Regions from separate parts of the Variovorax palleresanus genome, predicted to be linked through region 1. Evidence: predicted binding sites of a transcription regulator. Region 1 holds the regulator's gene; each other region holds the start of a gene.
What was found. Region 1 encodes sigma-54, which starts transcription at its own class of promoters, with help from an activator protein. Its sites were predicted from a motif close to TGGCANGNAANCTGCTTT; they were not measured.

Region 1 (7,802 bases):
GGCACGGCTCGTGCGGTGCCTTCGCCGCTTCCGATATATGCTCCGCGCACAGGCCGCTGGTCCTGCTTCCGATGCCTGCCTACATACCTCCATCTTCCGCCACCGCCATTGCCGAAACGCCCGCGGACCTGCGCTATGGCCCGGTGGCCATGGCGCTGCACTGGCTGCTCGCGGCCATGATCGTCGGCTCGCTGGGTGTCGGGCTCTACATGACCGGCCTGCCGCTGTCGCCGGCCCGCATCAAGCTCTACAACTGGCACAAATGGGCCGGGGTGACGATCCTGCTGCTGTCGGCCCTGCGGCTCTTGTGGCGGCTGCGCCATCCGCCGCCGCCGCTGCCGTCGCATGCGGCCGCCACCATGCCGCGCTGGCAGCGCACTGGCTACCGGGCGAGTCACGCGCTGATGTACCTGCTGTTCCTCGCGGTGCCGCTGTTCGGCTGGGCCTACAGTTCGGCGCTCGGGTTTCCGGTCGTGTGGTTCGGCGTGCTGCCGCTGCCGGATCTCATGCCGGTCGACAAGGAACTGGCCGAGGCCGTGCTGAAGCCGCTGCACAAGGGCAGCGCGTTCACGCTGGCCGCGGTGGCGCTGCTGCACGTGGCGGCGGTGCTCAAGCACCACTGGATCGACCGCGACGGCATCTTGAAACGCATGTGGCCCGCGCCACGCCAGGAATCCGCCAGATGAACCGAGTCTTCCGTCTCTTTCTCGCGGCCGCCGCGTTCGCCGCCCTGGCGCCCGCAGGTGCCGAGCCCGCAACGGCGACCCGGCTCGTGGCCGACAAGAGCCAGATCGCCTTCGTCAGCAAGCAGATGGGCGTGCCGGTGGAAGGCACGTTCAAGAAATTCGACGCGCAGGTGGCATTCGACCCGAGGAAGCCCGAAGGCGGCACCGTCGCGCTGCAGATCGACACGGGGAGCGCATCGCTCGGCGTGCCGATGAGCGACGCCGAACTGCCCAAGGCCCCGTGGTTCGACACCGGGCATTTTCCGCAGGCCAGCTTCCAGTCGAGCGCCATCAAGGCGCTGGGCGAAGGCCGGTTCGAGATGGCGGGCAAGCTCACCATCAAGAACATTTCGCGGCAGGTCACGGTGCCGGTGACCATTGCGCCATCGGGCGGCTACGCGGTGGCGACCGGAAGCTTTACGATCCAGCGGCTCGACTACAAGGTGGGCGACGGCGAATGGACCGACACCTCGGTGGTCGGCAACGACGTGCAGGTTCGCTTCAAGTTCACGCTCGCGGGCCTCGCTCCGCTTTGAGCCCCTTTTTTGTCCTCTCAACTGATTTTGTTTTCACGCCAAGCACGCCCATTGCCATGAAGAAGCTCTTCCTCGCTGCCGCGCTGTCTGCAGCGACCCTTGCCACCCCCGCCCTGGCGCAGGAATACACGGCGCCGCCCGTGGCCGCCAAGCCCGCGGGCGGCCCGGTAAAGAACGCCAGCTACGTGATCGACCCGACCCACACCTTCGTGATGTACGAGATGGGGCACTACGGCACCACCACCAACCGCGGCCGCTTCAGCACCAAGGACGGCTCGGTGCAGATCGACGGCAGCGGCAGCAGCGGCAAGGTCGACATCACGATGGACATCAGCTCCATCAACACCGGCGTCGACCTGCTCAACCGCCACGTGCAAAGCAAGGACTTCTTCAACGTGGCCGAGTTTCCGACCGGCCGCTTCGTGGCGGACCGCATCGAATTCAGCGGCGACAAGGTGGTCGACGTGCCGGGCACGCTCACGCTGATGGGCCAGACCAGGCCGGTCACGCTCAAGGCCGTGCGCTTCAACTGCTACCTGAACCCGCTCATCAACCGCCAGGTCTGCGGCGGCGACTTCGAAACCACGGTGCAGCGCAGCGACTGGGGCATCACCTGGGGGCTGAACTTCGGCTTCGAGAACAAGGTGAAGCTGCTGGTGCAGGTCGAAGCGGTCAACGTGCAGCAATAGGGAACATGAACGGCCGGCCTACAGCAGGCTCTCGGGCGTGAGCGGCGCCAGCAGCTCGAGCATGGCGCGGTCCCAGAAGCCGGAGTCGGGCTCTTCGTTCAGCACGGTGGTCTTGCCGGCGTCCTCGCTGATCCACTCGATGCGCGACTTGCTGCCGTCCTCGGCAAAGCGCAGGCGATAAGCGCCCTGCTGCTTGAGCACGTCGATGAGCTTGAGCGCCTGCTGCGCCATCTCGGGGCTGCGGATGAAAAGGCCGATCTCGGTGTTGTGCGTTTCGGAGCGCGGATCGAAATTCATCGAGCCGACGAAGAGAATGCTCCGGTCGATCACGGCCGACTTGGCGTGCAGCCGGCCGACCGAGGTGCCGAAGAGGCCGAGCCGCACGCTGCGCCGGGTGCGCGTGGTGCTGAGCTCGTACAGGTCGGCCCCCAGCTTCAGCATGTCGGGCCGGTAGCGGCGGTAGGCCGTGTGAACCAGCGGCTCGTCGGTGGCGGCGAGCGAATTGGTGACCACGCTGATCTTCACGTTGCGCCGGCGGATCTCGCGCATCACCTCCAGGCCGGCCTCGCCCGGAATCAGGTAGGGCGAGACGATGGTCACCTCGGAGCGCGCGCGGCGCATCTGCTCCACCACGTTGTAGCGCACGCTGTCGACGTCGAGCAGCGGCACGCCGCCATAGGACGCCGTCTTGCCGATCACGCGGTCGGGCGAATCGGCGTAGGCCTCGGCAAGGGCCCAGATCAGGCCGAGCTTGCCGGTGGCAAGGTCCTCGGCCATCGGGCTGTAGCCGAGCAGGTCGTTGGGGGCGGGCCGCGGCGGCGGCGGCGTGGTGTCGGGGCCGGTGGCGGCTTCGAAGCGCTTTTGCAGTTCTTCGCGCGAAAGGCCCGTGGCCACCACCGACTGGATCGGCCGCACGTACACGCTGTTCCAGTACTGGTCGAACAGGGTGCCGAGACGCGGCATCAGCGCGCCGGTCACGAAGGTGTCGAGATCGAGAAAATTCTCGCCCGCCGTGCGCCTGAAGTACTGGTTGCCGATGTTGCGGCCGCCCGCCACCGCCATCGCGCCGTCGGCGATGAAGAGCTTGTTGTGCATGCGCCGGTTGACGCGGCTGAAGTCGAAGAGCGAGGCCGCGAAGCGCTTGAGCAGACTGCCGCGCCCGGCTGGAAACGGGTTGAAGAGGCGCAGTTCGACGTTCGGCGTGGCGGCCAGGCCGAGCAGCAGTTCGTCCTCGCCCGAAGTGTAGAGGTCGTCCATCAAGAGCCGCACGCGCACGCCCCGCTCCGCCGCATCGCGCAGGGTGCGCAGCAGGTAGCGGCCGGTCTCGTCGTTCTCGATTTGGTAGTACTGCACGTCGAGCGTGCGCTGGGCGCGCCGCGCGAGTTGGATGCGCGTGTCGAAGGCGAAATCGCCGCCCGGCATCAGGCGAAAACCGCTGAGATCGAGGTCGGGCTGCGCGGCCAGCGCGATCTTGCCGAGCGCGGTGTCGGCCGACACCGCCATGGCCCGGGTGGGTGGGCGCGGCGCTTCGTCGGGCAGGGTGGCGCAGCCGGCAACGAGCAGCGCCACCGCCACGGCCAAGACCCAGTGCCCACAGCGCGACAGCAGGCGGCGAGGGGCCATCGACGGCTTTCTACAGCGCCTTGCGGAGGTTGGCGGGCGCGATGCGCAGCGCCTCGCGGTACTTGGCCACGGTGCGCCGCGCGCATTCGATGCCCTGCTCCTTGAGCATCTCGGAAATCTGGCTGTCGGACAGCGGTTTCTTGATGCTCTCGGAACTCACGAACTGCTTGATCAGCGCGCGCACCGCGGTGCTCGACGCATTGCCGCCGGTCTCGGTGCCAAGCGCGGAGCCGAAGAAGTACTTGAGCTCGACGGTGCCGAAGGGCGTGGCCATGTACTTGGCGGTGGTCACGCGCGAGATGGTCGATTCGTGCAGGCCGAGCTCGTCGGCGATCTCGCGCAGCACCAGCGGCCGCATCGCGAGTTCACCGTGCACGAAGTAGCTCTTTTGCCGCTCGACGATGGCGTTGGAGACGCGCAGGATGGTGTCGAAGCGCTGCTGGATGTTCTTGATGAACCAGCGTGCCTCCTGCAGCCGCTGCGACAGCGCCTGGCTGCCCTCGCCCTTGTGCGACTTGAGCGCCCCGGCATAGATGTCGTGCACGCGCAGGCGCGGCATCACCTCGGGGTTGAGCATGACGCGGAACTTGACGTTGGTGCCGCGGCCGATCTTGGTGACGATCACGTCGGGGATCACGATGTTGCGCTCGACATCGACAAAACGGCGGCCCGGCTTGGGCTCCAGGCGCGAAATGATCTGCAGCGCCGAGCGAACCAGCTCTTCGTTGGTGCGGGTGAGCGTGGCCAGGCGCTTGAAGTCGCGCCGCGCGAGCAGCTCCATCGGCTGCTTGCAGATGGCGATGGCGGTCTTGCGGACCAGGGCGTGTTCTTCGGTTTCGTCTTCGCTGGCGAGCGCGCGCAGCTGGATGCCGAGGCATTCGCCCAGGTCGCGCGCGCCGACGCCGGCCGGCTCCAGGCTTTGCAGCAGGCCGAGCGCCACCTGGAAGTGATGCACCAGCTCGTCGAACTGGTCGTTGTCGTCGCCCGCGAGGCCCGAGGCCAGCGCCGGCAGCGAATCTTCGAGGTAGCCGTCGTCGTTGAGCGATTCGATCAGGAAGCGCAGCGCGGCGCAGTCGTTCTCGTTGAGCCGCAGGCTCAGCGCCTGCCGGTGCAGGAAGGACTGCAGCGACTCCTGGCTGCGCGCGAGTTCGGTGGCGTCGGCGCGCTCGTCGTCGCCCAGGTTGTTCTGGCGCGCGGGAGCATCGCTGCCCCACTCGCTGTCGTCCGGCGCCATGTCGACGGTGCCGTCGCCTTCCCAGTCGGGCTCGCGCTCGGTGGCGTCGGCGGCGGGAACGTCGGTTTCGGCCGCGGCCGTGGTTTCGCTGGAGGTGGTGGCCGCGCTGCTCGCCGGAGCCGAGGCGAAGTCGCTCTCGCCGGCCTCGCCCGATGATTCATCGCGCGGCATCGGGGTATCGATGGCATCGAGGCCGAATTCCTCGCGCGCCGCTTCTTCCGCGGTGCGTTCGAGGAACGGGTTCTCGTCGAGCATCTGCTCGACCTCCTGGCTCAGTTCGAGCGTGGAGAGCTGCAGCAGCCGGATCGACTGCTGCAGCTGCGGTGTGAGCGCCAGATGCTGCGAAACGCGAAGGGACAGCCCTTGCTTCATGGAGACCGGCTCCTCCCTTACATCCGGAAGTGCTCGCCAAGGTACACCCTGCGTACTTCGGCGTTGTCGACGATCTCCGAGGGTGTGCCTTGTGCCAGCACATGCCCGTCGCTGATGATGAACGCGTGATCGCAGATGCCCAGCGTTTCACGCACGTTGTGGTCGGTGATGAGCACGCCGATGCCGCGCTCCTTCAGGAAGCTGATGATCCGCTGGATCTCGATCACCGCGATGGGGTCGATGCCGGCAAAGGGCTCGTCCAGCAGGATGAAGCGCGGCTGGGTGGCCAGCGCGCGGGCAATTTCGACCCGGCGCCGCTCGCCGCCGGAGAGCGCGAGCGCGGGGGAATCGCGCAGATGGTCCACGCGCAGGTCGGCCAGCAGCCCCGAGAGCCGCTCTTCGGTGCGCTGCTTCGACAGGGGCGCGGGCTTGCCGTTGCCATCGGGCTCGCGCTGGAGCTCGAGCACGGCACGCACGTTTTCCTCGACCGTGAGCTTGCGGAAGATCGAGGCTTCCTGCGGCAGGTAGCTCAGGCCCATGCGGGCGCGCCGGTGGATCGGCATGTGCGCAATGGGTTCGCCGTCGATGGTGATCTCGCCGGCGTCGGCCCGCACCAGGCCCACGATCATGTAGAACGAAGTGGTCTTGCCGGCGCCGTTGGGGCCCAGGAGCCCCACGACTTCGCCCTTTTGAACGTCGAGCGAGACATCCTTGACGACCTTGCGGCTACCGTAGCTTTTTTGCAGGCCGCGCACCACCAGGCGGCTGCCCGGCGTGCCATCGGCGGTGTGGCTTCCAGCGGTTTCTATCACTTGCGCCCTTCCCCTTCGCTGCCGCTGAGCGTGGTGCTCGGCCGCAGGCCGGCACCGGGTGCCGGCTGGGGCGCTGCTGGCGCGGCCCGTCCGCCGGCCGGCGCCGAGGCGCCTGGCGCGGGCGCCGTGGCGCTCTTGGGCGTCAGGATGGTCTTCACCCGCCCACCGCCCGCGGGGGCATTCACCCCGGTGTTGGGCGGCACGGTGGAACCGTTGACCGTGTAGGTGTCGTTGCTCTGGTCGTAGACGATGAGCGCGCCGCTGCTTTCGTCGTTTGGCGTGGCGCCCAGCAGGCGGCGCATCACGGCATTGCGGATGAACTTGACGTTGTCGGCGCGGCTGTCGTACTCGATGACCTCCGATTCGCCCTCGATCCACTCGTCGGGCGCATTGCGCTTCTGCTTGTAGTAGGCCCGCTTGCCGGGAGCCGCCGTGACCACCCCGTACTGGTAGCCCTCGGCGTCCTGCCGAACGTCGATGCGCGCGCCGCGGATGATGATCGTGCCCTTGGTGACCAGCACGTTCCCCGTGAACACGCTCGTCTGCTTGAGGTCGTCATAACGCATGGCGTCGGACTCGATGTTCATCGGCTTGGTGCGGTCGGCCGTCTCGGCCAGGGCGCCCGAGGCGAGACCGGCCAGCAACAGCGCGCCAACACTCAGGCGAGCCAGGCGGCCGAAGCGGCGAACAAGAGGAGTGGTGTTGGAGTAGGAGTGCAATGTCATAGAGGCACGAAACTTGCTCTGCATTGTATGCGGCAGATGGCGCCAGCCCTGCACGCACGGATGAAAAAGCCCGCCAAAGCGGGCTTGACATCCATCCGGAAACACCGCGAAACCGGCTCTGCCGGCCGCAGGTGATACCCCCTGCAAAAGGGGGTCAGCCCTTCTTGGCTTCGCCGATCAGGAAGTTGGCGACCTGGAGCGCCTTGGTCATGTTGCCGGCCGTTTCGCCGTCCACATACCAGCGGCCGGCAATTGCCAGGGCCGGAACGCCGGCCACCCTGTAGGCGTCGGTCATCTGCGAGGCGCGCTTCGCCTTGCTGGCCACGCCGAACGAAGTAAACACCTCCTTGAACTTGGCGCCGTCCAGGCCGTTGGCGGTGGCCCAGGCAATGATGTTGGCGTCGCCGTTCACGTTCTGACGCTGCTTGTGGATCGCGTCGAACACCTTCGGCTGGAATTCGTCGACCTTGCCCAGCGTTTCGAGCGCGTAGTACAGGCGCTGCTTGGCTTCGACGTCGTTGCCCACGAAAGGCACGGGCACGCGGCGGAATGCCACTTCCTTCGGCGCCGTCTTGAGCCAGGCTTCGAGCTGCGGCTCGAAATCGTTGCAGTGCGGGCAGTTGTACGAGAAGAACTCGATCACTTCGATCTTGCCCGCGGGCGCATCGACCGCCACGCGCTTGTCGAGCACCAGGTACTCGGTTCCGGCCTTGGGCACGCGCGCCTGGGCGTGCGCGGTGTTGCCGGCCAGGGAAAGCAGCCCGAGCGAGGTGGCGGCCAGCGAAAAGTCACGACGTTTCATTGAAAGAGTTCTCCTGTTGGGTACGGCAGACTGAGCCGGCGCGCCGCGCGGAGTTCCCGCATGCGGCTTGCCCAGGACAATCCGGGTTGGCGGCGGCCCGTGCCGCGCGGCAAAGCTTAAAGAATATTCGTGACCGCCGCTCGCGGAGGCCGCGGCCGGCGGTTCGCGGGGGCGTCAGCGCTGGACGCGCACCAGCGCGGATTCGAGGCCGCCGCCGTCGAGCCGCTCTTTCAGGCGGTCGGCATCGTCCTTTTTGCTGAACGGACCCGCGCGCACCCGGTAGA
Region 2 (7,802 bases), 260 kb from region 1:
GACAAGGTTTCAACCTAGTCCTCGAAGAAGTTGACAGGTAACCCGGGCGTTGCGACGCGCGTCGATATCACTCTGCCCGAGGCCGGGAGCCGCTCGATCTCGCTGGCAGGCCGACCCTTGCGCCCGCTGGTGACGAAGAGCGTCTTCAGGTCGTCGCCGCCGAAGCAGGGCATGGTCGGACACTGAACGGGGACGGGCACCGAGGCGACGATCTCGCCCGACGGCGCGAAGCGCAGCAGCTGTGCGCCTTCGAACATCGCAACCCAGTAGTGGCCCTCCGCATCGACGGTGGCGCCATCGGGCCGGCCTTCATAGCGCACGGGCGATTCAGGCGTCCAGCTTTCGGGCTTGGCCTCGAACTGGTGGAACACGCGCGCATGCGAGAGCGAATTGGCCTCGGCGTCCCAGTTCCAGGCGCACACCACGTGCGCGGCGGTGTCGGCCCAGTAGAGGGTGCGGGCATCGGGCGAGAACGCGAGCCCGTTGGCGGTGGTGGCCTCGTTGGCCATCTGCGTCAATGTGGGGGCCACGCCGGTGTCGGTACGGGCATCGAAGCAATAGAGCGCGGCGTTGGCGCGGTCCTTGGCCTCGTTGAGCGAACCGCCCCAGAAACGGCCCAGCGCATCGCATTTGCCGTCGTTGAAGCGCATGGTGCGCACGTCGTGTTCGACACGCGCCATCGCGACCAGCTCACCGCCCCATTCGCGGGCCCGGTAGATGCCGTCGCGCAGCGCGATCACGAGGCCGCCGCTCCTGGCCGGCGCCATGCAGCCGGGTTCGGTGGCCAAGCCCCAGCGCTCCACCCTGGCCGACGGCGTGCCGATGTCGCCGCGCGTGCGCAGCACCGCGCGCCCCGGGATATCGAGCCAGTAAAGCGCGCGTTCGTGCGGGTGCCAGAACGGCGATTCGCCGAGTTCGCAGAGGCTGTCTTCGAGGGTGGTCCACATGATCTCCGGATTGTGCATCCGCTGCCCCGAAGACAAAAAAAAGCCCGCTGGCGCCGAAGCGCTCGCGGGCTGAACATCCAAAGGAGACCTTGCTGAAAAAGGATTGCTTCTTGTGGTTCTTATAACCAGCCTTTGCGTCGTATGCCTTCTTCGTGGAACACCGAGGAACCGGCTTTGCCGGGCCTCTGGTGTTGCCCCCAGCAGGGGGGTTGGCGAAGCGACACGAAGTGCGCGAAGACTGGGGGGTTGCCTATTGCTTGGGGTTACCTGTTGTATGCGGTCTCGCCGTGCGAGGAGATGTCGAGGCCTTCGCGCTCTTCTTCTTCCGACACACGCAGACCGATGGTGAGGTCGGCGATCTTGAAGGCGATGAACGCCACCACGCCAGACCAGACGATGGTCAGCAGCACGCCCTTGAGCTGGATCCAGACCTGCGCGCCGATGCCGTTGGACACCACGCTGGCCGTGACCCAGTCGCCCACGAGGCCGGGGCCGCCGAGAGCCTGGGTGTTGAACACGCCGGTGAGCAGCGCGCCGACGATACCGCCGACACCGTGCACGCCGAACACGTCGAGCGAGTCGTCCGCGCCCAGCAGCTTCTTGAGGCCGTTGACGCCCCAGAGGCAGGCGAAGCCGGCGATGAAGCCGATGATGATGGCGCCCATCAGGCCGACGTTGCCGGCGGCCGGGGTGATGGCCACGAGGCCTGCAACGGCGCCCGAAGCGGCACCCAGCATCGAGGCCTTGCCGCGCATCAGTGCTTCACCGATGCACCATGCGAGCACCGCGGCTGCGGTGGCGGTGAAGGTGTTCATGAAGGCGAGTACGGCGCTGGTGCCGGCTTCGAGGGCCGAACCTGCATTGAAGCCGAACCAGCCAACCCACAGCAGCGAAGCGCCGACCATGGTGAGCGTGAGCGAATGCGGCGTGAAGGCTTCCTTGCCGTAGCCGACGCGCTTGCCGATCACAAAGGCACCGACCAGGCCGGCGACAGCGGCGTTGATGTGCACCACGGTACCGCCTGCGAAGTCGAGAGCGCCCCATTGCCAGATCAGGCCGGCCTTGGCGTTCTGTGCATCCACCACGTTGGCGGCGGTGTAGGCGTCCGGGCCCATCCAGAACCAGACCATGTGCGCGAGCGGCGCATAGCTGAAGGTGAACCAGATCACCATGAACAGCAGCACGGCCGAGAACTTGGCGCGCTCGGCGAAAGCACCCACGATCAGGCAGCAGGTGATGCCGGCGAAGGTGGCCTGGAAGGCGGCGAACAGCAGCTCGGGGATGTAGACGCCCTTGCTGAAGGTGGCGGCGGGCGCGAACACGCCAGTGGCCGGATCGAAGATCCCCTTCATGAAGAGCCGGTCGAATCCGCCGAAGAAGGCATTCCCCTCGGTGAACGCAAGGCTGTAGCCATAGATGAGCCACAGCACCACGATCATCGAGAAGGTGACCATCACCTGCATGAGCACCGACAGCATGTTCTTGCTGCGCACCAGGCCGCCGTAGAACAGGGCCAGGCCGGGGACGGTCATCATGATGACGAGCAGCGTGGACAGCATCATCCAGCTGGTGTCACCCTTGTTGAAAGAAGGAGCGGGAGCCGCGGCGGGCGCTGCCTCGGCGGCGGCAGGGGCTGCTGCAGCCGGGGCGGCAGCAGCAGGCGCGGCCGCGGGTGCCGGAGCAGCGGCAGCCGGTGCCGATGCAGCCGGCGCTTCCGCGGCGGGCGCGGGCGCCTGTGCGAAAGCGGCAGTGAGCACGCTCAAGCCGAGCGCAAGAGAGACAAGCAGTTTTTTCATAGTCGTTGTTCTTTCGAGCCTGGGCTGGTCAGAGGGCTTCGCGGCCCGTTTCGCCGGTGCGGATGCGCACGACCTGCTCGAGGTTGTAGACAAAAATCTTTCCATCGCCGATCTTGCCGGTGCGCGCCGCACCCTCGACGGCTTCGATCACGCGGTCGACGAGGTCGTCGGACACCGCCGCTTCGATCTTGACCTTGGGCAGGAAGTCGACCACGTACTCGGCGCCACGGTACAGCTCGGTGTGGCCCTTCTGGCGGCCAAAACCCTTGACTTCCGTGACCGTGATGCCTTGCACGCCGATGGCCGACAGTGCTTCGCGCACCTCGTCGAGCTTGAACGGTTTGATGATGGCTGTGACCAGCTTCATGACTTTCTCCTTCTTGGATGGAATGAATGGTGCGGCAGCTTGGGCCGCACCTTGTTCTTGTGCTTGTTTACAGCGTCTTGCTGAGCGTGACGATGAAGCGCGCCTTGTTCGGCGAGTAGGTCTGCTGGCCGAAGGTGCCGAAGCCGAAGTCGACGCCCGGGTTGCTCACCGCCAGGTAGGAGCTCTTCTTGTTGGCGCCCTGCACCGAGCCGGCCAGTGCCAGGCCGTTGCCGAAGTCATACGACACGCCCACGTTGTAGTCCACGTAGCTCTTGTAGCCCAGGCTGCGGATGTCGCTGGACATGCGGGTGTAGCCCACGGCGGCCTTCAGCGTGAGCTTGGGCACGATTTCCTTGCTGTAGGCCAGGTTCAGGTAGCCGGTGTTGCGGCCCTTCAGGCCCGAACCCGACTTGTAGCCGGCGTAGCCGAAGTAGTCCTTCGACACCGTGTGCGAGTACTTCAGGGTGAACGAGCCGACGGCTTCGTCGGCCCAGGTGCCCGCGCCGTACAGCTCGGTGGTGTTGCCGATGGAGTTGCCCGGGTAGATGTAGGTGAGTGCGCCCACGTCCAGGTCGAACGGGCCGGCCTTGAACTTGTAGCCGCCGTAGAGGTCGCTCTCGATGCTGTTGCCCTGCAGCCAGTTGACGCTGGAGTTCCAGTTGCCGACGTAGAAGCCGCTTTCGCCGAACGCGTAGTCGAAGCCGCCCTGGATGGCGGGCTTGAAGCCCTTGGTCTTCGCGTAATCGTTCTTCCCGATCATGTCCTGGTCCTGCCCGCGGAACTTGTAGTTGCTGGTCAGGGCCACGTTGCCCGTAAGTTGGGCGCTCGCCAGCATCGGCAGGGCGGCAAGGGCGGCCACGGCCATTGCCTGGGCGAATTTACGGTGCATCATCGAGACTCCTCGGGGTTGGTTGGAAGTTGGGGGGACACCGTTTCGTAGCAGGGAGCGTGCCAAAGTGCTCGTTCACCCTTCGAAGCGCCTGTGGCCCGCCGATCCACAAACCCCGATGAAAAATTACAAACGTTTCATGTGCGGGGCTTCCAGGCCCCGGCGGTGCACGAGCCCAACCCAAAATGGGAGCACCACAATGGGGAGAGTAATAAAAATGAGCCTGTCTTTGGTGCAAAGCCGTGCTTTGCTTGGGCTGGAAGCGGCCAGTGTCACGGTTGAGGTGCATTTGGCCAACGGCCTGCCGAGCTTCACGCTCGTCGGGCTGGCGGAAACCGAAGTCAAGGAAGCCCGCGAGCGCGTGCGGTCGGCCATCCAGAATGCCGGCCTCGAATTTCCGAACAACAAGCGCATCAGATGTAGTCAAGCGCTTTTTTTCTCAGCTGAGCAAGGTAGCGTCGTGACTACGCTTTCCCTCCCGTTTTGGGGTACGGAAAAACTTGGCCAATCGAATGTGGATAACTCTTGACCTAGGCGCGCTTGCTTTGCGCATGTAAATCCACGCCGGCAATCTCCGAATCCCTCCATCTAACTGCGGTTCTCTGCACGTTGGCCGTTTCGATCACCTCGAACTCCGGGTCGACGAATGACCCCAGGCTTGTATCGAACATCAGAGCAGCTGAGTTGCTCTGACCGTTAACCCTGCACTCCCAAAGCGCGCTGCACCTAGCCAGGGCGATCGAGTCCGTGCGGATCAGGTATTGCGGTAGGACAACATGGAGCTTGCTGCTCTCCCATCGCTGTCCCAGCAAGATACCCAGCGCGTCGCTGGCGCGCGTCGCCAAATAGCAGTTCCATCGCTGGAAGTCATCCTCGCCGACCGCCCTTGGAAGTACTTGGATATGCCACAACGGCACATTGAAGCACTGCTCGACGAAATGAAACTGCTGCACCTTCTGACCTTGATCCCCAGGAAACGGAGGAATGTGGATCTCAAAACGACTGTCGACACGAAACATTGGGAGGCCCTTATGTGGAAGATCGTCCGTGGTGCGATCGTATGCATTCGCGGACGATTTTGTCCATGCCGACCCCTTCGCCCCAACACGCGCTGGATCCTGCGCTGGTGGCGCTGGGAATGGCTATTCGCGCGACCCGCCAAGCGCGCGGACTCACGCAGGAGGAGTTAGCTCATAGGAGCAAGGTCGATAGGTCTTACATGAGCAGCATTGAGCGAGGGACTCAGAACCCCGGCGTCATGGTTGTGGTTCGCATTGCTGCCGGAATCGGGATTTCCGTGGCAGAACTGGCCGCAGAAGCCGGGCTGTAGAACAACCGCGGTCAGCCGGGCGCCTTAGCTCTTGAATTAGAGAAACGTGATCTCCCATGCGTTAGTCACCATCAGCGCCCGCGAGAAATCCGGGGCGAACGGCATAGCTTCCGCAGTCCTGGCCTCTGGTGGGAAAAAGCGGCCACAGTCAACCAGCGTCCTGTCGCTTGGCGATGCGGTCTCGCAAGAATGACCACGTGTGCTTTTCCGGCCCGCGAACCGGACTCCTTTGGGACTGTCACGGACTTCAAGCCACTTCAGCGCCGCGGCGGTCGGTGACAGGATACCGGTGGAAGGCGGCCCCTCTTCGCCAGTCAACGCCTTGCTTTGAGAGGGCACCGATTCAGTGATCTGCGAAACCCGCCGCGCAACGGCACGTCATCGATGACGCGCACTTCTTCCTCAGGCGCGACCGGCATCCTGCCAGTAGAGCCCGTTCTGGTCTTTGCTAGCGACCAGCCTCGAAATGGCAAACGGCCTGAAAGAGGAACTGCTGAACGGCAAGTCGGCCCGGCGCATCTTCTTGGCGGGGCCACGTTTCAACACCAGGCTGAGGCCGAATTCCACTGTGGGGATCGCCTTCGTGACGAGGCTCGTGCGCGCAGTCAAGACTGCCGTTGGCCGCGGATAGTGGCATTCCTTGGACGGCTTGGACAGGAAGGACGGCCAGCACACCATTCTTTGAAGGGGCAATCACTTCGCCCTTCGGCCGAGCCAGCAACCATTCCCGAAGCACTTGCAGCTTGGTCTGGTAGTCGGCAGCCCCCTGATGAAGGAATTCAAGCCAGTTCACAGAAACATAGGCTTCGTGGCCCGCCTCTGTGTAGCGCAATTCGAATGCCGCCGGAGTCGGCCTTCCCCCATCAACCTGAGCTGCACGGCATGTGCGAGCGACCGAATCAGTGAGTGGCAACGGCACTTCAGCGCGAGATGATTCTTGCTGCCTGCGTATGCTCCGCAATGAAGAAAGCAATCTGGCTCTTTCCCCAATGCCTCTGTGCACCTTCACCAGTACCAACGGAGATCGCAAAGTCTATTTCGTACCGGTTAGCAAAGCGAATGGTCAAACATGCACCATCCCTTTCCCAGGTGGCGATCAAACTTCCATCGGATTCGGCGCCCAGCAACGGGAGACTGGCCCATGGCTGGTGGCGCATGAATACTGAAAATGCCTCTCTGGAGAAATCATTCAGCGACTTTGAATAGTCCTCGAAGAACGCGTAATCCAGGGCAAGCAGCTTCCGTTCGACCGCTTGGAATCGATCCAACTCCTCCAAACCATTTCCGATCACGGCACCCGATGGCGGCACGCCGAACGCGCGAGGATCTTGAAAGGGCTGTCCAAAATTGGAGAGGCCACGTGAGGCAGGGTTGGGGAGCACCGCTTCGTATGTCATTTCTACTCCTGGAGTTCCCAAATCTTATGCATTTGACTGGATGTCAGGTCCTTGAACGCAGCAACCAAGAAATCATGGGCCACATTGATCCAGTCTTCGTACGACTCACCTTCGACCAACGCCGCGTGGGCAGTCAGCTCCAGCCTGATGGCATCATTGCCCGTTTGCACGTTTTTCGCGATTCCCAGTTGGACATCAAGTACCCCCTTTGCCTCTGGCAGAGGAAAATTCAGCATCCTGGAAAAGCCACTCGGCGGAGGCAAAAAACGTTCGTTTTTATTCCAGAAGAAGTCACACAACGATTGTTGCGCAATTTCCGTTGGCGAAGCTTCCTTTATTTCGATGAAATTGACATACGTGATTTCACCACCCGTCGTCTGGAAAGGACGACCCGTGAGCTCGACGGCGACCTCATTCAACAGCTCCCAGATGTCCAAACTCTCACGAAGCAAGGCCGGAAATCGGCCATATTGCACTCCGGCCGGCCGTTGCCGCCAGTTGTAATAGAAGCGATTTTGTTGGAGCTGAACCAGCATCGCCTGGTCGGCCGACACATACCAAACCCGTGGCTGCACGGTGCCTGGGTCCAGGAAAACAATCTCTTGGGGCGAGAACACCGGTTGGGTTTGCTCAACTTTCGGGAATCGATCACGGATCTTGCTCCAGAACGTTCCAAAGTAGGGCGCGACGAAGTCAGGCCGCTGGAGGAAGTGCCTTCCGAGCACAACTTCATTGACCGGCGGTTTTCCGAAAGTGATTTGGTCGGCCACGAGTGTCCCCATGCGGGCAACTGTAGCAAGAATTTTCGCGGAAGCTGAGAGTGCTTTAGAGCGAGGGCTGAGCGACCACCCCTCAATGCGCCTCGGCACATGCCGAACGGATCGCCCGAACATGGCCAAACCGATTCCATCCTCCATCGAGACCAATCGGATCCGGCTGGCTGTACCGCCCCGATGCGGCTGTTCAGGGGTGCGTGGAAAGGCGCGTGAGCGCAATCCAGCGTTTGAAGCTGGAGTCGGTCTCCTTGGCTGTCGCAGAACCAGTTCAGGACAGGCTCCTGAGCGATACCTGTAGAA
Region 3 (7,802 bases), 1.2 Mb from region 1:
TTCTCTACACGCTGATCCATCGCCTCGGCGTGTTCCGCCTGGCCATGTTCTTCACGCTCGAGCCGCTCTTCGACGAAGCCATCGGGAGCCTGCGCACCGCGGGCTGGGGCACCTTCCACCTCGACGAGGCCTGGCCCGGCGTCACCGACGTGCCGTGGGTCGCGTTTGCAATCTACCTCGTGGTGCTCGATTTTGTCGGCTACTGGATCCATCGCGGCCAGCACCAGTTCAACTGGTGGTGGGGCCTGCATTCGCTGCACCATTCGCAGCGCCAGATGACCATGTGGAGCGACGACCGCAACCATCTGCTCGACGACATCGTGCACGACACCCTGATCGTCATCGTGGCGCAGCTGATCGGCGTCGCGCCCGGCCAGTTCATTGCCTTCGTGGCCTTCACGCAGCTCAGCGAAAGCCTGCAGCATGCCAACCTGAAGCTCGGTTTCGGCGCCATTGGCGAGCGGCTGTGGATCAGCCCGCGCTTTCACAGGCTGCACCACAGCATCGGCCTGGGCCATGAATCGCGTGGCGCCCACACGCTGGGCGGGCACAACTTCGGCGTGCTGCTGCCCTGGTGGGACATGCTCTTTCGCACCGTCAACTTCGAGCCGCGCTACGACCCGACCGGCATCCGCGACCAGGTCGAGCCCGGCGCCGACGGACGGCTGCGCGACTACGGGAGCGGCTTCTGGGCGCAGCAATGGCTCGGCCTGAAGCGGATGGTCGGCCGCGGCTGAGCGCCGGCCCGAACCGAGCCGGTTATCCTTCGCACCCAATGCGCCTGCTCCTCGACTCTTTCTGGCGCGCGGTCGCCTATTGCATGCTGCCGCGCGTGATCGTGCTGTCGCTGCTGCCCCTGGGCCTGATGGTGCTGCTGGCCGCAGGGTTCGGCTATTTCTTCTGGGACGCCACCGTGGCATGGACCCGCGAGGCGCTCGACGCCTGGCCCCTGCTGTCGAGCTTCTGGGGCTGGATCGGGCGGCTCTTTTCGGGTGACGTCACGGCCGTGCTGGCGCCGCTGGTGGTCGTGGTGGCCGCCACCCCGCTGATCGTGGTCGTCTCGCTCCTGATCGTGGCCGGCCTCATGGCGCCGCCGCTCACGGCACTGGTGGCGCACCGCCGCTTTCCCGCGCTGGAGCGCAAGAAGGGCGCCTCTTTCTTCGGCAGCGTGGCGCGCTCGCTCGGCGTGACTGTGCTGGCGCTGGTGGCGCTCGTGGTTTCCATGCCGCTCTGGCTCATTCCCCCGCTGGTGCTCGTCCTGCCACCGCTGATCTGGGGCTGGCTCACCTACCGCGTGATGAGCTTCGATGCGCTGGCCGAGCACTCAAGCCCCGAAGAGCGGGCCACCATCCTGCGCGCGCACCGGCTGCCGCTTTTATGCATCGGCGTGCTGTGCGGGTACCTGGGGGCCGCGCCCAGCATCGTCTGGGCCTCGGGCCTGCTGTTTGCCGCCGCCTTCTTCGTGCTGGTGCCGCTCGCCATCTGGATCTACACGCTGGTATTTGCCTTTTCGGCGCTCTGGTTCGGCCACTATTGCCTCGATGCCCTGGCGCAGTTGCGTGCCCAGCGCGGAGCCGCCGCCGCTTCGGCCGAAAGCGCCCCAGCCCTCGAAGCCGACCAGGCCGTTCTTTCTCAGTGGAAATCCCCATGACCCGTGCATTCGGACTGATCGTCGTCGGCGACGAAATTCTTTCGGGCAAGCGTGCCGACAAGCACATGCCCAAGGTCATCGAGCTGCTCGCCGCGCGCGGCCTGCAGCTTGGCTGGGCCGAATACGTGGGCGACGTGCCGGCGCGCATCACGGCGGCGCTCGGCCGGGCCTTTGCCTCGGGTGACATCGTCTTTTCGACCGGCGGCATCGGCGCCACGCCGGACGACCACACGCGGCAATGCGCCGCCCTGGCCCTGCGGCTGCCGCTCGAACTGCATCCCGAGGCCGAGCTGCTGATCCGCGAGCGCATGCAGGACACCGCGCGCGAACAGGGCATTGCCTACGAGCCGGATCGGCCGGACAACATCCACCGCCTCAACATGGGCGTGTTTCCCAAGGGCGCCACGATCATCCGCAACCCGTACAACAAGATTCCGGGCTTCAGCGTCGATCACGTCCACTTCGTACCTGGCTTTCCCGTCATGGCGTGGCCGATGATCGAATCGGTGCTCGACAGCCGCTACGCGCACATGTTCACCAGCGGGCAGGCGGCCGAAAAATCGGTCATCGTCTTTGGCGCCATGGAAGCAACGCTCACGCCTCTGATGGAGGCCATCGAAGCGGCGCACGCGGGCATCAAGGTGTTCAGCCTGCCCAGCGTCGACCATCCCGAGTACGGCCGCCACATCGAACTCGGGGTCAAGGGCGATCCCGTTCGCCTTGAAGCCGCCTACGCGCAGCTGATCGAGGGCCTGCACGCCTATGATGCGAAGCTTGGCCCGGAATTGGTGCGCTAGTTTTGAATGCACCAAATTAGTGATTTCTCGCCTTTTTTTGGGGTTTGCGGCCCTTGCCGGCGCCTCTTCCGAAGAGGCGACAATGGCACAGAAACTGCATCCTTCGTCCCTGTATTCCTAACCACCATCCAACTCAGGAGAAACTGATGGCAAAGACCGTCGCCGATGTACTCAAGCTCGTCAAGGAAAACGAGGTCAAGTTCATCGACTTCCGCTTCACCGACACCCGTGGCAAAGAGCAGCACGTGACCGTGCCCGTCTCGGCTTTCGATGAAGACAAATTCACCTCGGGCCACGCTTTCGACGGCTCGTCCATCGCTGGCTGGAAGGGAATCGAAGCCTCGGACATGCAGCTCATGCCCGACCCCAACACCGCCAACATCGATCCCTTCTTCGAAGAAACGACGCTGATCCTGACCTGCGACGTGATCGACCCCGCCGACGGCAAGGCCTACGAGCGCGATCCGCGTTCGCTCGCCAAGCGCGCAGAGGCCTACATGAAGGCTTCGGGCCTGGGCGACACCGCCTACTTCGGTCCGGAACCCGAATTCTTCGTGTTCGACGGCGTTCGCTGGAAGAACGACATGTCGGGCTGCTTCGTCAAGATCGACTCCGAAGAAGCCTCCTGGAACACCGACAAGGAATACGAGCACGGCAACACCGGCCACCGTCCCGCGGTCAAGGGCGGCTACTTCCCGGTTCCCCCGGTCGACAGCTTCCAGGACATGCGCTCGGAAATGTGCCTGGTGCTCGAATCGCTCGGCATCCCGGTCGAAGTGCATCACCATGAAGTGGCCAATGCCGGCCAGATGGAACTCGGCACCAAGTTCAGCACGCTCGTGCAACGCGCCGACTGGGTCCAGCTGCAGAAGTACGTGATCCACAACGTGGCCCACGCCTACGGCAAGACCGCCACCTTCATGCCCAAGCCCATCGTCGGCGACAACGGCTCCGGCATGCACGTGCACCAGTCGGTCTGGAAGGACGGCAAGAACCTGTTCGCAGGCGACGGCTATGCGGGCCTCTCGGACTTCGCGCTGCACTACATCGGCGGCATCATCAAGCACGCCCGTGCCCTGAACGCCATCACGAACCCCGGCACCAACAGCTACAAGCGCCTGGTGCCCGGCTTCGAAGCCCCGGTGAAGCTGGCCTACTCGGCCAAGAACCGCTCGGCCTCGATCCGCATCCCGTTCGTGGCCAACCCGAAGGGCCGCCGCGTCGAAGCGCGCTTCCCCGATCCGCTGATGAACCCGTACCTCGGCTTTGCTGCATTGCTGATGGCCGGTCTCGACGGCGTGGAAAACAAGATCCATCCGGGCGAAGCCGCCAGCAAGGACTTGTACCACCTGCCGCCGGAAGAAGACGCGCTGATCCCGACCGTCTGCCACAGCCTCGACCAGGCTCTGGAATACCTCGATAAGGACCGTGCGTTCCTGACCAAGGGCGGCGTGTTCACCGACGCGTACATCGATGCGTACATCGATCTCAAGATGCAGGAAGTCACGCGCTTCCGCATGGCGACGCACCCGGTCGAATTCGACATGTACTACTCACTCTAAATCGGTGGGCGCAAGCCCCTGATGGTTAAGTAAGACAAAAAGGACGGCTGCGGCCGTCCTTTTTCGTTGACGCGGAACATCTTGTCACCGATGGGGTCGAATTGCAGGAAAATGCACCTTTGTCGCGCCATCCACCGATTCTCATGAAGACTGCTTCCCTCATTTTCCTGGCTGGTTCATTGTTCGCCGTCGCCTTGCCGGCGTCGGCTCAGGAGCGCGTGTGGCGCTGCGGCAATGAATACACCAACAATGCAACCGTGGCGCAGCAAAAGGGCTGCAAGGTTCTCGAAGGCGGCAACGTCACCGTCGTGCAGGGCACCAAGCCTTCGGGCGGCGGTTCGGCGAGCAGCGGTTCCGGGCCGGCCGCGGCGCGTGCGCCGGCCGGCAGCCCGCGCGTCGAGGGCGTCGACCAGCGCGCCCGCGACGGCGAAGCACGCTCGGTGCTCGAGGCCGAACTGAAGAAGGCCGAGGCCCGCCAGGCGGAACTGCAGAAGGAATACAACAACGGCGAGCCCGAAAAGCAGGGCAGCGAAGGCCGCAACTACCAGAAATACCTCGATCGCGTGGCTGGAATGAAAGCCGAGCTGGCGCGCAACGAGAGCGACATCGCGGGCATCCGCCGCGAACTCGGCCGTCTGCCGGCCAAGCAGTAAACCATGGTGTTCGGGAAGAAGGCGACTGGCGCCGGCCTGCGCTTTCAGTCCTTCGACCTGCTGTCCACGCTGATTGCGGTGGTCAGCACCAACGGCTCGGTGCTGTTCGCCAATGCGGCGCTCGAAGACGCGCTGGGCACGTCGCGCCGCACGCTCGAAGGTTCTCAGTTCGGTGCCTGCTTTCACGAGCCGCACGTTCTGCGCACCGCCATCGACGGTGCGCGCAGCAACGACTTTGCCACGCTGCGCTACGAGGCGTTTCTGCGCCGCGTCAACCACGAACTGATGCCGGTGCAGGTCACGCTGGCGCAAGGCGACAAGACGGGCGAACTCATCATCGAGATGTCGCCGCTCGAGCAGCAGGTGCGCCAGGACCGCGAAGAGCGCTTGATCGACCAGGCGCAGGCCAACAAGGAACTCATCCGCAACCTCGCGCACGAAATCAAGAACCCGCTGGGCGGCATTCGCGGCGCGGCGCAATTGCTGCAGATGGAGGTCGAGTCGCGCGACCTCATCGAGTACACGCAAGTCATCATCCACGAAGCCGACCGGCTGCAGACGCTGGTCGACCGGCTGCTGGCGCCGCACCGGCGCCCGCACGTGGTGGGCGACGTGAACATCCACGAAGTGTGCGAGCGCGTGCGCTCCGTCATCCTGGCGGAGTTTCCGCGCGACCTGCACATCGAGCGCGACTTCGATCCCTCGATTCCCGAGTTCCGCGGCGACCGCGAGCAGCTGATCCAGGCCACGCTCAACATCGTCCACAACGCCGCGCAGGCCCTGGCCGAGCGCCGCGCCGCCGGCGATGCGCAGATCACTTTCAGGACGCGAATCGCCCGGCAGGTGATATTCAACAAGCAGTGGTATCGATTGGCACTGGAATTGCATGTCATCGACAATGGACCGGGTGTGCCGGACACGATCAAGGACCGCATCTTCTATCCGCTCGTATCGGGCCGGGAAGGCGGTACAGGGCTCGGATTGACGCTCGCGCAAACCTTTGTGCAACAGCATCACGGCGTGATCGAGTGCGACAGCGTCCCGGGCCGAACCGATTTCAAGATATTGATACCGCTGCCCTAGCAGCCACGGCAACAAGGAGATGCATGAAGCCGATCTGGATAGTTGATGACGACCAATCGATCCGCTTCGTGCTCGAGAAGGCCTTGCTGCGCGAAGACTTGCCCACGCGCAGTTTCACCAACACGCGCGAGGTGCTCGCCGCCCTCGAACTCGCCGAAGACGACGAGCAGCAGGGCCCCCAGGTCCTGGTGAGCGACATCCGCATGCCCGGCGGCTCCGGCCTCGATCTGCTCGACAAGATCAAGGCCAAGCACCCCGGCCTGCCGGTCATCATCATGACGGCGTTCTCCGACCTCGACAGCGCCGTGTCGGCGTTCCAGGGCGGTGCCTTCGAATACCTGCCCAAGCCCTTCGACCTGCCGCGCGCGGTCGAACTCATCCGCCGCGCCGTCGACGAAAGCCAACGCGAGGAAGTGGCCGAGGAGCGCATGGTGGCCGCGCCCGAAATGCTGGGCCAGGCGCCGGCCATGCAGGACGTGTTCCGCGCCATCGGCCGGCTCTCGCAAAGCAACGTCACGGTGCTCATCACCGGCGAATCGGGCTCGGGCAAGGAGCTGGTGGCGCGCGCGCTGCACAAGCATTCGCCGCGCGCCAACGGTCCCTTCGTGGCCATCAACACCGCGGCCATCCCCAAGGACCTGCTCGAGAGCGAACTGTTCGGCCATGAGCGCGGCGCCTTCACCGGCGCCCAGACCATGCGGCGCGGCCGCTTCGAACAAGCCGAGGGCGGCACGCTCTTTCTCGACGAAATCGGCGACATGCCGTTCGACCTGCAGACGCGCCTGCTGCGCGTGCTGAGCGACGGGCACTTCTACCGCGTGGGCGGCCACAACTCGGTCAAGGCCAACGTGCGCGTCATCGCGGCCACCCACCAGGACCTCGAGCAGCGCGTCAAGCTCGGCGGCTTCCGCGAGGACCTGTTCCACCGCCTCAACGTGATCCGCCTGCGGCTGCCGGCCCTGCGCGAGCGCGGCGAAGACGTGCCCGCGCTCACGCGCCACTTCCTGCAGGTGAGCGCGCGCCAGCTCGGCGTCGAACCCAAGCGAATTTCCGACGCCGCATTGGCCAGGCTCGCCGCCTTCGGCTTCCCGGGCAACGTGCGCCAGCTGGAAAACATCTGCCACTGGCTGACCGTGATGGCCCCGGCGCAGCTGATCGAAGCCAAGGATCTGCCGCCTGAAGTCATGGCCGCCGCCGCCAGCCCGCAGGTCCAGGCCACCGACGCAGCCCCCGCCGCAGCAGCAGCACCGGCTCAAGCCGCGCCGCAGTTGTCATCGAGCCCCGAGCGCGAAACGGCGCCGGCAAGCACCGCGCCCGAAGCCGCCGAAGGCCTGGTCGGCGCAAGCAGCTGGGAAAGCGGCCTCGAGATCGAAGCCCAGGCACTGCTCGCAGCCGGCCGCACCGACGTCTGGGACGTGCTCTCGCGCCGCTTCGAATCGCGCCTGATCCTCACCGCCCTCGCCAACACCCGCGGCCGCCGTATCGAAGCCGCTCAAAAGCTGGGCATCGGCCGCAACACCATCACCCGGAAGATCCAGGAACTGGGCATTGAGTAAGGCAAAGCCGGCTCGCAAGCGAGCGGCGGGCTCCCTTCCAGGGATACCGCGGAACCGGCTTTGCCGGGCCGCTGGTATCGCCCCCGGTAGGGGGTTGGCGTAGCGACACGAAGTGCGCGGAGACTGGGGGCGAGCCAGTTATCTGCTTCGTTGGCCCAGCGTCAGCGAGTCGAGCTGGAAGTTTCCGCTCTTGTCCCAGAGCCAGGTGTCGACGTAGGTATGGCTGCCAAGGCGCCCCGGGCTCGGCAGCGGCGACGCCGCCTTGATGAGTTCCGCGATCTTGGGCGGGACTTCGGGTGCATGGCTCGGTACGCGGCTGAACGTCACGTTCTTCACGTTGCCGCTGGCGTCCAGGTCGGTTTCGACCACCACCACCGCATAGACCAGCGGGGGAATCTTCCCCTTGTAGATGCGCTGCGGATAGGCGTTGTAGATCTGCCGCGCCCCGGACTTGCGATACGCCCGCACGGCGGGTGTTTGCGCGGTGATCAGGCGCACGG

Region 2: the regulator sigma-54 is predicted to act here: its motif matches at 4,047-4,064, upstream of ACJ7Z0_RS17455 (TorF family putative porin).
Region 3: the regulator sigma-54 is predicted to act here: its motif matches at 2,532-2,549, upstream of glnA (type I glutamate--ammonia ligase).

What each region holds. Positions count from the first base shown of each region.
Region 1 covers NZ_JBJNVP010000002.1:3,130,251-3,138,052, reverse strand. Annotated here, with positions in the region: gene ACJ7Z0_RS18650 (cytochrome b) at 72-686, shown strand; gene ACJ7Z0_RS18645 (YceI family protein) at 683-1,261, shown strand; gene ACJ7Z0_RS18640 (YceI family protein) at 1,318-1,950, shown strand; gene ACJ7Z0_RS18635 (phospholipase D family protein) at 1,969-3,573, opposite strand; gene rpoN (RNA polymerase factor sigma-54) at 3,584-5,179, opposite strand; gene lptB (LPS export ABC transporter ATP-binding protein) at 5,197-5,991, opposite strand; gene lptA (lipopolysaccharide transport periplasmic protein LptA) at 5,988-6,716, opposite strand; gene ACJ7Z0_RS18615 (thiol:disulfide interchange protein DsbA/DsbL) at 6,871-7,518, opposite strand; gene ACJ7Z0_RS18610 (SPOR domain-containing protein) at 7,693-7,802, opposite strand, start outside.
Region 2 covers NZ_JBJNVP010000002.1:2,869,581-2,877,382, reverse strand. Annotated here, with positions in the region: gene ACJ7Z0_RS17470 (SMP-30/gluconolactonase/LRE family protein) at 15-947, opposite strand; gene ACJ7Z0_RS17465 (ammonium transporter) at 1,211-2,743, opposite strand; gene glnK (P-II family nitrogen regulator) at 2,772-3,110, opposite strand; gene ACJ7Z0_RS17455 (TorF family putative porin) at 3,178-4,002, opposite strand; partial or broken gene ACJ7Z0_RS17450 (magnesium chelatase domain-containing protein) at 4,217-4,429, shown strand; gene ACJ7Z0_RS17445 (hypothetical protein) at 4,530-5,018, opposite strand; gene ACJ7Z0_RS17440 (helix-turn-helix domain-containing protein) at 5,060-5,329, shown strand; gene ACJ7Z0_RS17435 (hypothetical protein) at 5,732-5,896, opposite strand; gene ACJ7Z0_RS17430 (hypothetical protein) at 6,250-6,726, opposite strand; gene ACJ7Z0_RS17425 (TIGR04255 family protein) at 6,729-7,496, opposite strand.
Region 3 covers NZ_JBJNVP010000002.1:4,338,191-4,345,992, forward strand. Annotated here, with positions in the region: gene ACJ7Z0_RS24165 (sterol desaturase family protein) at 1-737, shown strand, start outside; gene ACJ7Z0_RS24170 (EI24 domain-containing protein) at 776-1,651, shown strand; gene ACJ7Z0_RS24175 (competence/damage-inducible protein A) at 1,648-2,448, shown strand; gene glnA (type I glutamate--ammonia ligase) at 2,595-4,010, shown strand; gene ACJ7Z0_RS24185 (hypothetical protein) at 4,154-4,663, shown strand; gene glnL (nitrogen regulation protein NR(II)) at 4,667-5,746, shown strand; gene ntrC (nitrogen regulation protein NR(I)) at 5,770-7,302, shown strand; gene ACJ7Z0_RS24200 (hypothetical protein) at 7,441-7,802, opposite strand, start outside.